Regions from separate parts of the Citrobacter portucalensis genome, predicted to be linked through region 3. Evidence: predicted binding sites of a transcription regulator. Region 3 holds the regulator's gene; each other region holds the start of a gene.
What was found. The regulator PurR, encoded in region 3, represses purine synthesis genes. The targets are predictions, from matches to a motif close to CANGCAAACGTTTGCNTG.
Positions count from the first base shown of each region.

Region 1 (3,123 bases), 940 kb from region 3:
CTCCTGATGAGCTGGCGCCGTTTGCTAAAGCTGATGGTTCGATGGGCCCAAAGGTTACTGCCGTAAGTGGATATGTGAAGCGACGTGGAAAACCGGCATGGATTGGCGCGCTGTCACGCATTGAAGATACGCTGGCGGGCAAAGCCGGAACCTGTATCCGTCTGTAAAAAAAGGGGGGGCGTTTATATGCACGCCCCCTATTTTCTTATTTCAGCTTTGACTGCGCCCAGATAATACTGCTGGCATATTCCGGCGGCAGCAGGGGGATAAGCGCTTCCAGCGTCGCGCTAAGGCGCGCGGTATCGCTGTCGCTCAGGTTCAGGTGACCCACCTTACGCCCTTCACGCACCTCTTTGTCATACCAGTGCAGATGCACCAGCGGCAGCTTCAGCCAGTCGTAGTTCAGGTCGCTACCAATCAGGTTTACCATCACCGAAGGGTGGTTCACCACCGGCGTCGGTAACGGCAGGTCGGTAATGGCACGTAGATGCAGCTCAAACTGGCTGATGCTGGCGCCGTTTTGCGTCCAGTGCCCGCTGTTGTGCACGCGCGGAGCTAGTTCGTTAATCAGCAGACCTTCCGGGGTGATGAAACACTCCATCGCCATCACGCCAACATAGCACAGCTCCTGCATGATGGCAGAGAGCATTGCTTCAGCTTGTTCCTGCTGTCTGGCGTTAGCCTGCGGGAACACCACGCTGGTGCGCAGAATGCCGTCCTGATGCAGGTTATGGGTCAGCGGATAGAAAACGGTGCTGCCGTCGTGCGCACGAGCGCCAACCAGTGAGACTTCTCCGGAGAAGTTGATTCCCCGCTCGACGATGCACTCGCCGTAGCAGTCGTCCGGCAGTTGCTCAGTTTCATTTGCGCGCAAGCGCCACTGTCCACGTCCGTCGTAGCCGCCGACGCGACGTTTCACAATCGCCAGCTCGCCAAGTTTGTCGAATATCGCAGACCATTCGCTTTTATCTGCCAGCAGTTGCCATGGCGCGGTCGCCAGACCGAGCTTGTCAAAAAGCTGCTTTTGCGTCAGACGGTCGGCAATAATCGGGAAGACGTCGCGGTTAACAAACGCCGGGTGGCGTGCCAGTTCGCGGGTGAGTGCCGTTTCCGGCCAGCGCTCAATCTCAGCGGTGATCACGCTTTGCTGAAAAGGGACCGCAGCCGGTTCAGCGTCCAGCCCGACGGGCCAGACCGCTATGCCCAGTGGCTCACCGGCCTGGCGCAGCATGCGCCCTAGCTGTCCGTTGCCAAGTACGCAGACCTGCTTCATGCGACACCTCGCGGGTCCGGGTTCTCCAGCACCTCGTCGGTTTGCGCTTTACGCCACTCAGCCAGACGCTGATGCAGTTCTTTGTCGTGTGTTGCCAGAATTTGTGCTGCCAGCAGGGCCGCATTTGCCGCCCCCGCTTTGCCGATCGCCAGCGTGCCGACCGGAATACCGCGCGGCATTTGAACGATAGAGTAGAGGCTATCTACGCCGCTCAGCGCTGCGCTTTGCACCGGAACGCCCAAAACTGGCACCAGCGTTTTCGCCGCAATCATGCCAGGCAAATGCGCTGCGCCACCGGCCCCGGCAATAATCACCTGATAACCGTTCTCTTCAGCGCTTTCGGCGAAGCTAAACAGTTTGTCTGGGGTGCGGTGGGCGGAGACGACTTCAACATGATGCGGAACGTCCAGGATTTCGAAGATTTCGGCGGCGAACTGCATGGTAGCCCAGTCGCTTTTGGACCCCATCACGATGGCGACACGCGCCGGATTATTGCGGGAAGACATGCGTCTGAAAACTCCTGTGGTGCACTACACTCGACTTTTGAGGCCACAGAGAATAGCATAATTCACCGCCAAGGAAAACGATTGCGCGCTTTGTACTTCACTCTTCAAGCTGCCTCTTTGTTGGCTGCATCTGCTCACCCCAGTCACTTACTTTTGTAAGCTCCAGGGGACTCACAGATTTGCCGCTTTGATGCAACTCGAATAGTTTTGTGTAAAGAGGAACTGGGTATCTGCAGAATTAAAACGGAAAGGCGATCAGTTCAACGTCGTCAGGGGTGACTTTGATCATCGAACCTTCGGTGTGCCATGCGCCTAATACCACGCGGAAAGCGGGTTGCTCATTGGCCGTAAGTTTGTGGACGGCAGGGCGGTGGGTATGGCCGTGAATTAACCACTGAACCTGATGTTTTTCCATCTCGCTAATCACGGCCTGCTGATTCACATCCATGATTTCCAGCGATTTGGTGGTGTTGGCTGCTTTGCTGTTGGCACGCATTTTCGCAGCGATTCGCTGGCGAACGAACAGCGGCAGAGCGAGGAACAGCTTCTGTAACCAGGGTTGATGCACTTTGGCGCGAAATGCCTGATAGCCTGCGTCGTCGGTGCATAAGGTGTCGCCATGCATGATCAGCACCTTGCGGCCATACAGGTCGAGCACTTTTTCTTCGGGAAGCAAGGTCATGCCGCTCGCACGGGCAAAACGTTTACCGAGCAGAAAATCACGGTTGCCGTGAATAAAAAAGCAGGGAACGCCGGAATCAGTCAGTGATTTTATCGCCGCGGCCATTTCACGATGCAGCGGATTAGGATCGTCGTCGCCAATCCAGGCTTCAAACAGGTCGCCAAGAATGTATAGCGCATCGGCCTTTCGCGCATCACCGGCTAAAAAACGCAGAAAACCGGCGGTGATCGCCGGTTCTTCTGTGCAGAGGTGAAGATCTGCAATAAACAGTGTCGCCACGATTACTCGCTGACGGTCACGTTTTCGATGATAACGTCTTCTTTTGGCACATCCTGATGCATACCGCTGCGACCAGTGGAAACGCCTTTGATTTTATCAACCACGTCCATGCCTTCAACAACTTCAGCGAACACGCAGTAACCCCAACCCTGCATGCTTTCGCCGGAGAAGTTCAGGAAGTCGTTGTCTGCAACGTTGATGAAGAACTGTGCGGTTGCGGAGTGCGGAGCCTGAGTACGCGCCATCGCCAGCGTACCACGAGTGTTTTTCAAACCGTTGTTCGCTTCGTTTTTGATCGCTTCTTTCGTGGCTTTTTGCTTCATGCCTGGCTCGAAACCGCCGCCCTGGATCATGAAACCGTTAATAACACGGTGGAAAATGGT
Region 1 is NZ_CP092466.1:3,708,898-3,712,020, reverse strand. Features, by position in the region: gene LY264_RS18065 (carbamate kinase) at 1-167, shown strand, start outside; gene purK (5-(carboxyamino)imidazole ribonucleotide synthase) at 206-1,273, opposite strand; gene purE (5-(carboxyamino)imidazole ribonucleotide mutase) at 1,270-1,779, opposite strand; gene lpxH (UDP-2,3-diacylglucosamine diphosphatase) at 2,018-2,740, opposite strand; gene ppiB (peptidylprolyl isomerase B) at 2,743-3,123, opposite strand, start outside.
Region 1: the regulator PurR is predicted to act here: its motif matches at 1,850-1,867, upstream of purE (5-(carboxyamino)imidazole ribonucleotide mutase).

Region 2 (3,123 bases), 1.2 Mb from region 3:
GCCCACATAGCGGTTTTTCACAAACCCCTGGCGGTACGGCTTACCGAGAATACGGGCGATTTCCAGCGCGATATCACAGGAGGTTTCCGGGATTGGGATTACTACGTCGATGTCCAGATCTTCCCACTCACGGGCAATTTTTTCGCCAAGCTTAGTCCCCATATTCACACGGGCGCTGTAGACGGAAATCTTGTCGATAAAGGAGTCAGGACGTGCGAAGTAAACGTATTCAAACAGACATGGATTGCTCACCGGGTTATCGGCACACTGACGGGTAAACAGCTGGCCTTTTTCGGTGATGTACACCGCTTCGCCAGGTGCTACGTCGCGCAGGAATTCAAAGCCCAGCGTATCCAGCGCTACGCTTTCAGACGCCACCATGTACTCGGTACGGCCATCGCCAATATCGCGTTTGCCCATCACCAGCGGACGGATACCGTTAGGGTCGCGGAAGGCAACCATACCGTGACCGATAATCATCGCCACGCAGGCATAGGCGCCGCGAATCTGGCGGTTGGTTGCCGCAATGGCCGCAAAAATATTGTCGGCTTCCAGCGGGTAATGGCGGAAGTTATCCAGCTCGCTGGCGAAAATATTCAGCAGAATTTCAGAATCTGAAGTGGTATTGATGTGGCGGCGCTTTTCTTCAAACAGCTTTTTACGCAACTCATGCGCATTGGTCAGGTTGCCATTGTGGGCAAGCGTAATGCCATACGGTGAGTTGACGTAAAAAGGTTGAGCTTCGGAGGCGCTGGAGCTGCCAGCCGTTGGGTAACGCACATGACCGATGCCCATATTGCCCTGCAAACGCTGCATATGGCGCGCTTCAAAAATATCGCTCACCATTCCGTTTGCTTTACGCAAGCGGAAGCAGTTGTTGGCATCAATGGTGATGATGCCCGCAGCATCCTGACCACGATGCTGGAGCACCGTTAACGCGTCATAAATCGACTGGTTTACCGGCATAACACCGGCGATACCGACAATACCGCACATACGTCTTTTCCTCGTTCAGCAACGACCCAAAGTTTATACTTTGGGCAAGAAACTTGACGAGCTTTGCAGATAGTCAAAGAACCATCTGATGATGAAACTGAACTGCGGGATCAGCTGTGACTTACCCCAGTCTTCACTTTTCGACAGACCGGTAAAGGTATCGAGAAAGAACAGTATGGCGGCGACGATCAACGCTCCACGCAAAGCACCGAAGCAGATCCCCAACACCCTGTCGGTACCCGACAGTCCTGTTTTCTCTACCAGTTGGCCTATCACAAAGTTAACGATAGCGCCGACGATAAGTGTCGCGATGAACAGTATCGCGATAGCAATCCCATTTCGAACCAGTTCGTCTTCAAAGCCCGTAAACCAGACAGACAGGTAAGTGTAGTAATGGCTGGCGACAAAGAAAGCACAACCCCAAGTCACCAACGATAATGCTTCACGAACAAAGCCACGGATCAGGCTAACCAGACAGGAAAAACCAATCACCGCGATAATGGCGTAATCAATCCAGACCATATGTGTCCCACGATTTTACGCCCTGTCGTCCTGTTCGGGGCGCATTCTAACAGAAAAAGAAAACGTTTGCGTAGGGATTTCCTTTCCACGCGTAAATAAAAATGGCGCTGAAAAAATCTTCAACGCCATACGATTTTATGCCTCTTCGGACACTGCCGGATGGCGGTGTAAACACCTTGTCCGGCCTACATCAGAGCAACGTAACGCAATCCCTTAGTTAGGGGTATACCCCATCACCACCCCGCTCAAACCAGAGATCTTCTGCAGCTCGCCCAGCGAGTTCTTCAGCTTATCTTTGGAGGCGTCAGGCCCTACGAGAATGCGGGTTATTTTACCCTGCACCGGCGTTGACGGGGAAGTATATACCCGGAAGCCCGCGCCACGAAGTTTACCCACGATCTCATTGACCTTATCCGCGTTTTTCAGCGCACCGAGTTGTACAACGTACGCTTTGCCGGTTGGCGCTGGCGCTTCCTCAGCGGCCGGTTTCGGCGCTGGAGTCGGTGCCGGTGTTGGCGTCGGGGCGACGGCAACAGGCTGCGGTTTCGGTTTAGGTTTCGGTGGTTCCACAGGCGCAGGGACAGGATCTAACTCCGCGCTGTTTGCCGTCGTCAAACGTGATGGATCCAACGATGGCGCGGCAGCATCACCCGCACGCACCTCTTCTGCCGCCCCTTCCGGCGGCTGAGTCGGCAGTGCCTGCGTTGCTGCAGGCATCATGTCTGGTTCATCGCGATCGCCGGGTTTAGGCACCAGTGGGATCGCTGCAAATTCATCCTGATAATGCTTTTTCTGCCCGTCAAGCAGCCCGGGAAGCACAATCACCCCGAGCGCGACCAGCACAATTGTGCCGACTAATCGATTCTGAAACTTACTCGCCACCGCTTCTCCCCACGTCTATTACTTCCATGACATGTGCGACAGTGTGAAACGATCCACACACCAACACGGTATCTTCTGGCTTCGCCTCAGCAAGTGCCGCAGTCCATGCCTGCGCCACGCTGTCATAAGCGTTGCCTTTGCCCAGGTGCTCCAGCAGCTGTTCTGCCGTTGCACCACGCGGCCCTTCCAGGGGCGCACAGTACCAGTCGTCAACCACGCTTTTCAGCCAGGCCAACGTACCGGCAATATCTTTATCATGTAGCATACCGATAACCGCAAGTACACGCCCGCTTTTCACTAACTTTTTCAGACGTCCGGTCAGATACTCCGCCGCATGCGGGTTATGGGCAACATCAAAAATCACCCGCGGCGACTCGCTCACAATCTGGAAGCGTCCCGGTAAAATCGCTTGTTCGATACCGTCACGAATGGCCTGCTCGCTGACGTTAAGACCACTTGCGCGCAGTGCAGCCAGTGCGGTTGCAGCATTAGGTTGTGGCACCTGCGGCAACGGCAGGTGCGCCAGCGTTCCATGAGCATCAGTAAACGACCAGTCGTTCTCCGTGACCGCATAGCGCCAGTCCACACCACAACGTTGCAAAATCGCCCCGCTCTCCTGAGCGACATCCGCGATGGTGTAAGGCATTTCCGGTTCGCCGACGATGGCCGGTTTCTCTGCGCGGAAAATCCCTGCCTTCTCACGACCAATACTTTCGCGATCCG
Region 2 is NZ_CP092466.1:1,585,614-1,588,736, reverse strand. Features, by position in the region: gene purF (amidophosphoribosyltransferase) at 1-996, opposite strand, end outside; gene cvpA (colicin V production protein) at 1,030-1,518, opposite strand; gene dedD (cell division protein DedD) at 1,732-2,400, opposite strand; gene folC (bifunctional tetrahydrofolate synthase/dihydrofolate synthase) at 2,390-3,123, opposite strand, start outside.
Region 2: the regulator PurR is predicted to act here: its motif matches at 1,574-1,591, upstream of cvpA (colicin V production protein).

Region 3 (3,123 bases):
CATAATAACCATCAGCAGCAGTAAAAAGCCTTTCAGCGTACCGTTGACTGAACGGTCAGCCAGTTTGCCGCCAAAATAGTTACCGATCGAGAAGCCAACGCCTATCAACACCAGCATCCCGGTAACAAATGCCGGTGTAGCATGAGTGATAGTATGCAGAACCGGCGAGATGTAGGTATACAGCGTGAACATCGCCCCTGCACCCAGTACGGTAGTCAGTAACGCCGACAACACCTGTGGGCGCATCAACACCGCCAGTTCGCTTCGGACATCCGGGCGCTCTCCTGCTCCACCCTTGGGTAATGAGAAGAACAGGCTGACCATCGCAATGACGCCCAGCCCCGCAGTGGCCATAAACGACATGCGCCAGCCGATGGTTTCACCAAGCCAGGTCGCCGCCGGAACGCCGCCAATATTGGCGATGGTTAACCCCATAAACATCGTTGCCACGGCGCTGGCCTGCTTATGTTTGGGTACCACACTGGCTGCAACCACAGAACCGAGACCAAAAAAGGCTCCATGGTTAAGACTGGTCAAAATACGCGATAGCATCAGCGTGGTGTAATCCGGCGAGATAGCCGAAAGAACATTACCCAGCGTGAAAATCGCCATCAGGAATATCAAAGCATTACGTCGCGCACGATGAGACAGCAGCAATGTCATCAGCGGTGCACCTACCATCACACCTACCGCATAAGCGCTGATCAGCATGCCAGCCGCCGGAATCGAGACGTCCACACCTTTGGCAATGACGGGCAACAACCCCATTGGCGAAAACTCGGTGGTGCCAATACCAAACGCCCCGATTGCCAGCGCCAGTAAAGGGTAATTGATTTTCATATTTCGACTCCATATCGTCGAGCCGTGGCACGACATAAAATAAGAGTCAAAAGCATGACATTGATCGCAAAATTAATAAAGTTAACAAAACTGCAAAAGACTTTTGCTTATTCGCAAACAATAGCGGGGAAAAACGAGTCGAAGGGATGAGGGAGAGCTAACTCCCTCGGGGAAATCAATGCAGCGCTGCGGTCAGACCACCCGCGACGATCAAACCCAGAACAATAATGGTAGTCACTAACGAAAATTTCAGATCGGTGCTCATCAAGTTTTCTCCTTTTTATTCCCACACAAAAAGTGATATTGCGCATTTTTACACACTTGAAAGCAAAAATCTCTCACGATTTATATTGATAACTGCTTTTAACTCTTCCCCTTTTCGTTAAGATCAGACAAAATTCCACGCTTACTTGATTAGCGTACCGGCCATTGACCCCTTCCTGACGTTCCGTGTCGTTTTCCCGGCGTGCCGCAACCCTTACGTTGCGATAAGGGTGTGTAAAGGCAAACGTTTACCTGGAGTATTCTCAGGAGCTTAGGATATGGTCTGGAGTGAGATGTAATGGCAACAATTAAAGATGTAGCGAAGCGAGCAAACGTTTCCACTACAACCGTATCACACGTAATTAACAAGACGCGCTTTGTCGCGGAAGAAACACGTAATGCTGTCTGGGCAGCAATCAAAGAACTGCACTATTCTCCGAGCGCAGTTGCCCGCAGCCTGAAGGTAAATCACACCAAGTCTATCGGCTTGCTGGCGACCAGCAGCGAAGCGGCCTATTTCGCCGAAATTATCGAAGCCGTTGAGAAAAACTGTTTCCAGAAAGGCTATACCCTGATCCTGGGTAACGCATGGAACAGTCTCGAAAAACAGCAGGCTTATCTGTCGATGATGGCGCAAAAGCGCGTTGATGGTCTGCTGGTGATGTGTTCTGAGTATCCGGAGTCGCTGCTTTCGATGCTCGGAGAGTATCGCCATATCCCGATGGTCGTCATGGACTGGGGCGAAGCAAAAGCCGACTTTACTGATACGGTCATTGATAACGCCTTCGAAGGCGGTTACATGGCGGGCCGGTATCTGGTAGAACGCGGTCATCGTGAGATTGGCGTGATCCCTGGCCCAATGGAACGTAACACCGGGGCCGGGCGTCTGGCTGGCTTTATGAAAGCGATGGAAGAAGCGCTGATTAAAGTGCCTGAAAACTGGATTGTCCAGGGCGATTTTGAGCCTGAATCCGGCTACCGCGCCATGCAGCAAATTCTGTCGCAGTCTCATCGTCCGACCGCGGTCTTCTGCGGTGGCGATATTATGGCAATGGGTGCGCTGTGCGCCGCTGACGAAATGGGACTGCGCGTACCGCAGGATGTCTCACTCATCGGCTACGACAACGTGCGCAACGCCCGCTTCTTCACGCCGGCCTTGACGACCATTCACCAGCCGAAGGATTCACTGGGTGAAACGGCCTTCAACATGCTGTTAGACCGTATCGTGAATAAACGTGAAGAGTCACAGTCTATCGAAGTGCATCCACGCCTGGTTGAGCGTCGCTCCGTTGCCGACGGTCCGTTCCGCGATTACCGCCGTTAAGCCTGTTGTGCGGGAGTCTCATCTGGCTCCCGCAGCCATTCCTTGTTCAACGTTTCACTATCTCCTAAATAGTCCAGCAGCCAACTCAATGCCGGTGACGTATCGTTCTGCTGCCATGTCAGGCAGCATGCGGCATCAGGAAAAGGGTTCTCCAGTTGCAGCGCAACCCATTTACCGCTATCGATCCACGGCTTGGCAAAATGCGTCGGTACCATGCCCACGCACAATCCCGCGGACAAACAGGTCGCAGAAGATTCCCAGTCCGGCACGACGACGCGCTTTTGGTTGTCCAGCAGCCAGGTAATACGCTTCGGCAATGTTCGGGAGGTATCTTCGCGCACCAGTGACGGCCAGTTGCGCAACGTGTCATCACTTAACGGTCCAGGCATTGACGCTAGTGGATGATGGCTGGCTACCACGCAGCTCCAGCTCAGCATTCCCATATCGCGGAAGGTATAGCGCCCCCCGACCGGAATGGCCTGTGTGGCCCCGATGGCCAGCTCCACACGCCCATCAGACAGTGCGTCCCACACGCCGTTAAACACTTCCTGAAAAACTAACAACTCCACATCATCAAAGTGACGGTAGAAATCCACGATCATCTGTCGGGTACGATCCGGGCGGACAATGTTATCGACGGCGATCGCCAGCTGTCCGCGCCAGCCGTTGGCAATTTGCTGACATTGCTGGCGCGT
Region 3 is NZ_CP092466.1:2,769,511-2,772,633, forward strand. Features, by position in the region: gene LY264_RS13465 (MFS transporter) at 1-840, opposite strand, end outside; gene cydH (cytochrome bd-I accessory subunit CydH) at 1,016-1,105, opposite strand; gene purR (HTH-type transcriptional repressor PurR) at 1,403-2,428, shown strand; gene punR (DNA-binding transcriptional activator PunR) at 2,425-3,123, opposite strand, start outside.

Region 4 (3,123 bases), 500 kb from region 3:
CCAGAACATATTCAGACTCATAATTTTTCTCCTGCCTGCTGAGTGGGTTGCCAGATACGCTGGCGAATATCGATTTTTTTCGGCACCAAACGGTTGTCATAAAACAGATCGGCGGTTTGTTGTTGCAGAGCGGCAACAGAGGCGCTGACGGGCGAGATGGTCGTTGGCGGCCGGTGATCAAGATAAGACGCAATCACCGGCTCTGGCAGCCCCATGGTTTTGGCCAGCAGGGTAATGCTTTGCTGGCGCTGGTTGAGCGTTAGCGCATCGGCCTGGCTAAAGGTATCCAGTACGCCAAATACAAAAGCGCCATTTTTCTCGGCATAAGGACGGGCGGCGAGATAAAACGAACCGGTTTGCTTGAGGTCTGAGCCGTCCTTCAGTACGCGTACATCACCTTGCAGTAACGCGGCGGAATAATAGGGATCCCAGATAGCCCACGCATCCACGTTTCCTTGCTGAAAGGCCGCTCGCGCATCGGCGGGAGTCAGATACGTTGGTTGAATATCGGTAAATTTCAGTCCGGCCTGTTGCAGCGCCCGGAGCAGTAAATTGTGGGCGCTGGAGCCTTTCTGGAAGGCGACTTTATGTCCTTTAAGCTGCGCGACGCTCTTGATCGGGCTATTTTTTGGCACCAGAATCACTTCGGCTTTCGGTTTGGGCGGCTCGACGCCCACGTAAACCAGATCGGCCCCGGCTGCCTGGGCGAAAATCGGCGGAATGTCACCGGTACTGCCGAGATCGATACTGCCGATATTGAGTGCTTCCAGCATTTGCGGCCCTGCCGGGAACTCAATCCACGAGATTTTGGTCTGTGGGTAGCGTTTCTCCAGTAGCTGATGGCTTTTAGCCAGCACCATGCTGACGCTCCCTTTCTGGTAGCCTATGCGCAGCGCGTCTGGTGCAGACTCTGCGGCATGGGCGAGCGTTGAAAGTGACAGCAATCCGGTCAACGCCAGCCAAGGCGTGTGACGCCTGAGAAAATCAAGCATGAGCGGCACCTCGCAGAGCATTCAATTGAGGGAGTTGGATGTCGCGACGATGCAACGCCAGCCAGAAGGTGTCGAGTGCATTGTCCAGACGCAGTTGCAGGTTGGGCGTAAACTGCGGTTTATGTTGATAATCAATCACCTGTGAATCATCAGCAAAAACACCGTGCAGGATTTCCTGGGCTTTTAACGCGCTCAGCACCGGCTTAAGTGCGTAATCAACGGCCAGTAAATGCGCCACGGTACCGCCTGTTGCCAGTGGCAAAACCACTTTGCCTTCCAGTGCGCGTTCGGGAAGCAGGTCGAGCAACGTTTTCAACGCACCGGAGTAAGCTGCTTTGTAGACTGGTGTTGCCACAATCAATCCGTCGGCGTCGTGTAGTTGTTCGACAAAGGTTTTCAGCGACGGGCTGTCGAAGCGCGCATAAATCAGGTCTTCTGGGGCAAAGTTGTGCAGATTCCAGTGACAGACTTCGACATCCTGGCCGTTCAGTTTTTCTCGGGCGTATTCCAGTAACGCGCTGGAGCGAGAGGGGAAGCGTGGGCTTCCCGCCAGAGTAATGACGCGCATAATTTCAATCTCCCCTTATAACCAATTGTTCGCTTTTATTTAACATTGATAACAATTTGTGCAGTCTGGCAGAGAGATTTTGTTTATCGAAATGATTTATACGGGATAGAAAAGTTGAAAAATGAATAAAACGGCAGAAGGAGGAAAACGATTGCTATTTATTGCCGCAGGTCAATTCCCTTTTTGCTCGCGATCGCACATAATACGCCCCCGGTTTGCACACCGGGAATCCAGGAGAGTTCATGTACTACCCCTTCGTTCGTAAAGCCCTTTTTCAGCTCGATCCAGAGCGCGCTCATGAATTGACATTCCAGCAATTACGTCGCATTACCGGCACACCGCTTGAAGCGCTTGTGCGCCAGAAAGTACCGGCAAAACCGGTTACCTGTATGGGGTTGACGTTTAAAAATCCGCTCGGGCTTGCTGCCGGACTGGATAAAGACGGGGAGTGCATTGATGCGCTCGGCGCGATGGGATTTGGTTCCATTGAGATTGGTACCGTGACGCCACGCCCTCAGCCGGGTAACGATAAACCGCGTCTGTTCCGTCTGGTCGATGCAGAAGGTTTGATCAACCGCATGGGGTTTAATAACCACGGGGTTGATAACCTGGTTGAGAACGTTAAAAAATCGCATTTCGACGGTATTCTGGGTATTAATATTGGTAAGAACAAAGATACCCCAGTAGAGAACGGCAAAGATGACTATCTGATTTGTATGGAAAAAGTCTATGCCTATGCTGGTTATATCGCGATTAATATCTCTTCGCCGAATACGCCGGGATTACGTACGCTGCAATACGGCGAGGCGCTGGACGATCTCCTGACGGCAATTAAAAATAAGCAAAACGATCTGCAAGCGATCCACCATAAATATGTTCCGGTGGCGGTAAAGATCGCGCCGGATCTTTCTGTGGAAGAACTGATCCAGGTCGCCGATAGTTTAGTTCGCCATAATATTGATGGCGTAATTGCGACTAACACCACCCTCGATCGTTCTCTTGTTCAGGGAATGAAAAATTGCGATCAAATGGGTGGTCTGAGCGGTCGACCGTTGCAATTAAAAAGTACAGAAATTATTCGCCAGTTGTCTCAGGAATTAAAAGGTCAGCTGCCGATTATTGGCGTTGGTGGTATCGACTCGGTGATTGCTGCACGTGAGAAAATAGCTGCTGGTGCAACCCTCGTACAGATTTATTCGGGCTTTATTTTTAAAGGTCCGCCGTTGATAAAAGAAATCGTCAGCAATATCTGAATGCTACCTTAATCACAATCCAGGGCTTTATTTCTAGCCCTGGTTGTTTTATATTCCTTTACTGTTGCTTATTTAAACATTCTGAGCTTTTATTATTAGGGCAATAAACGAAGCGGCAAAAGGATACTGTCGTAACGGTGATGATTAAGGAAAGGAGAGAAACTGATGCGAATTAAACCCGACGATAACTGGCGCTGGTATTATGATGAAGAGCACGATCGTATGATGCTCGATTTAGCCAATGGCATGTTATTCCGTTCGCGTTTTGCTCGTAAAATGCTCACTCCTGATGCATTTTCTCCGTCTGGTT
Region 4 is NZ_CP092466.1:3,269,609-3,272,731, reverse strand. Features, by position in the region: gene ssuD (FMNH2-dependent alkanesulfonate monooxygenase) at 1-21, opposite strand, end outside; gene LY264_RS16050 (sulfonate ABC transporter substrate-binding protein) at 18-992, opposite strand; gene ssuE (NADPH-dependent FMN reductase) at 985-1,560, opposite strand; gene pyrD (quinone-dependent dihydroorotate dehydrogenase) at 1,803-2,813, shown strand; gene zapC (cell division protein ZapC) at 2,979-3,123, shown strand, end outside.
Region 4: the regulator PurR is predicted to act here: its motif matches at 1,701-1,718, upstream of pyrD (quinone-dependent dihydroorotate dehydrogenase).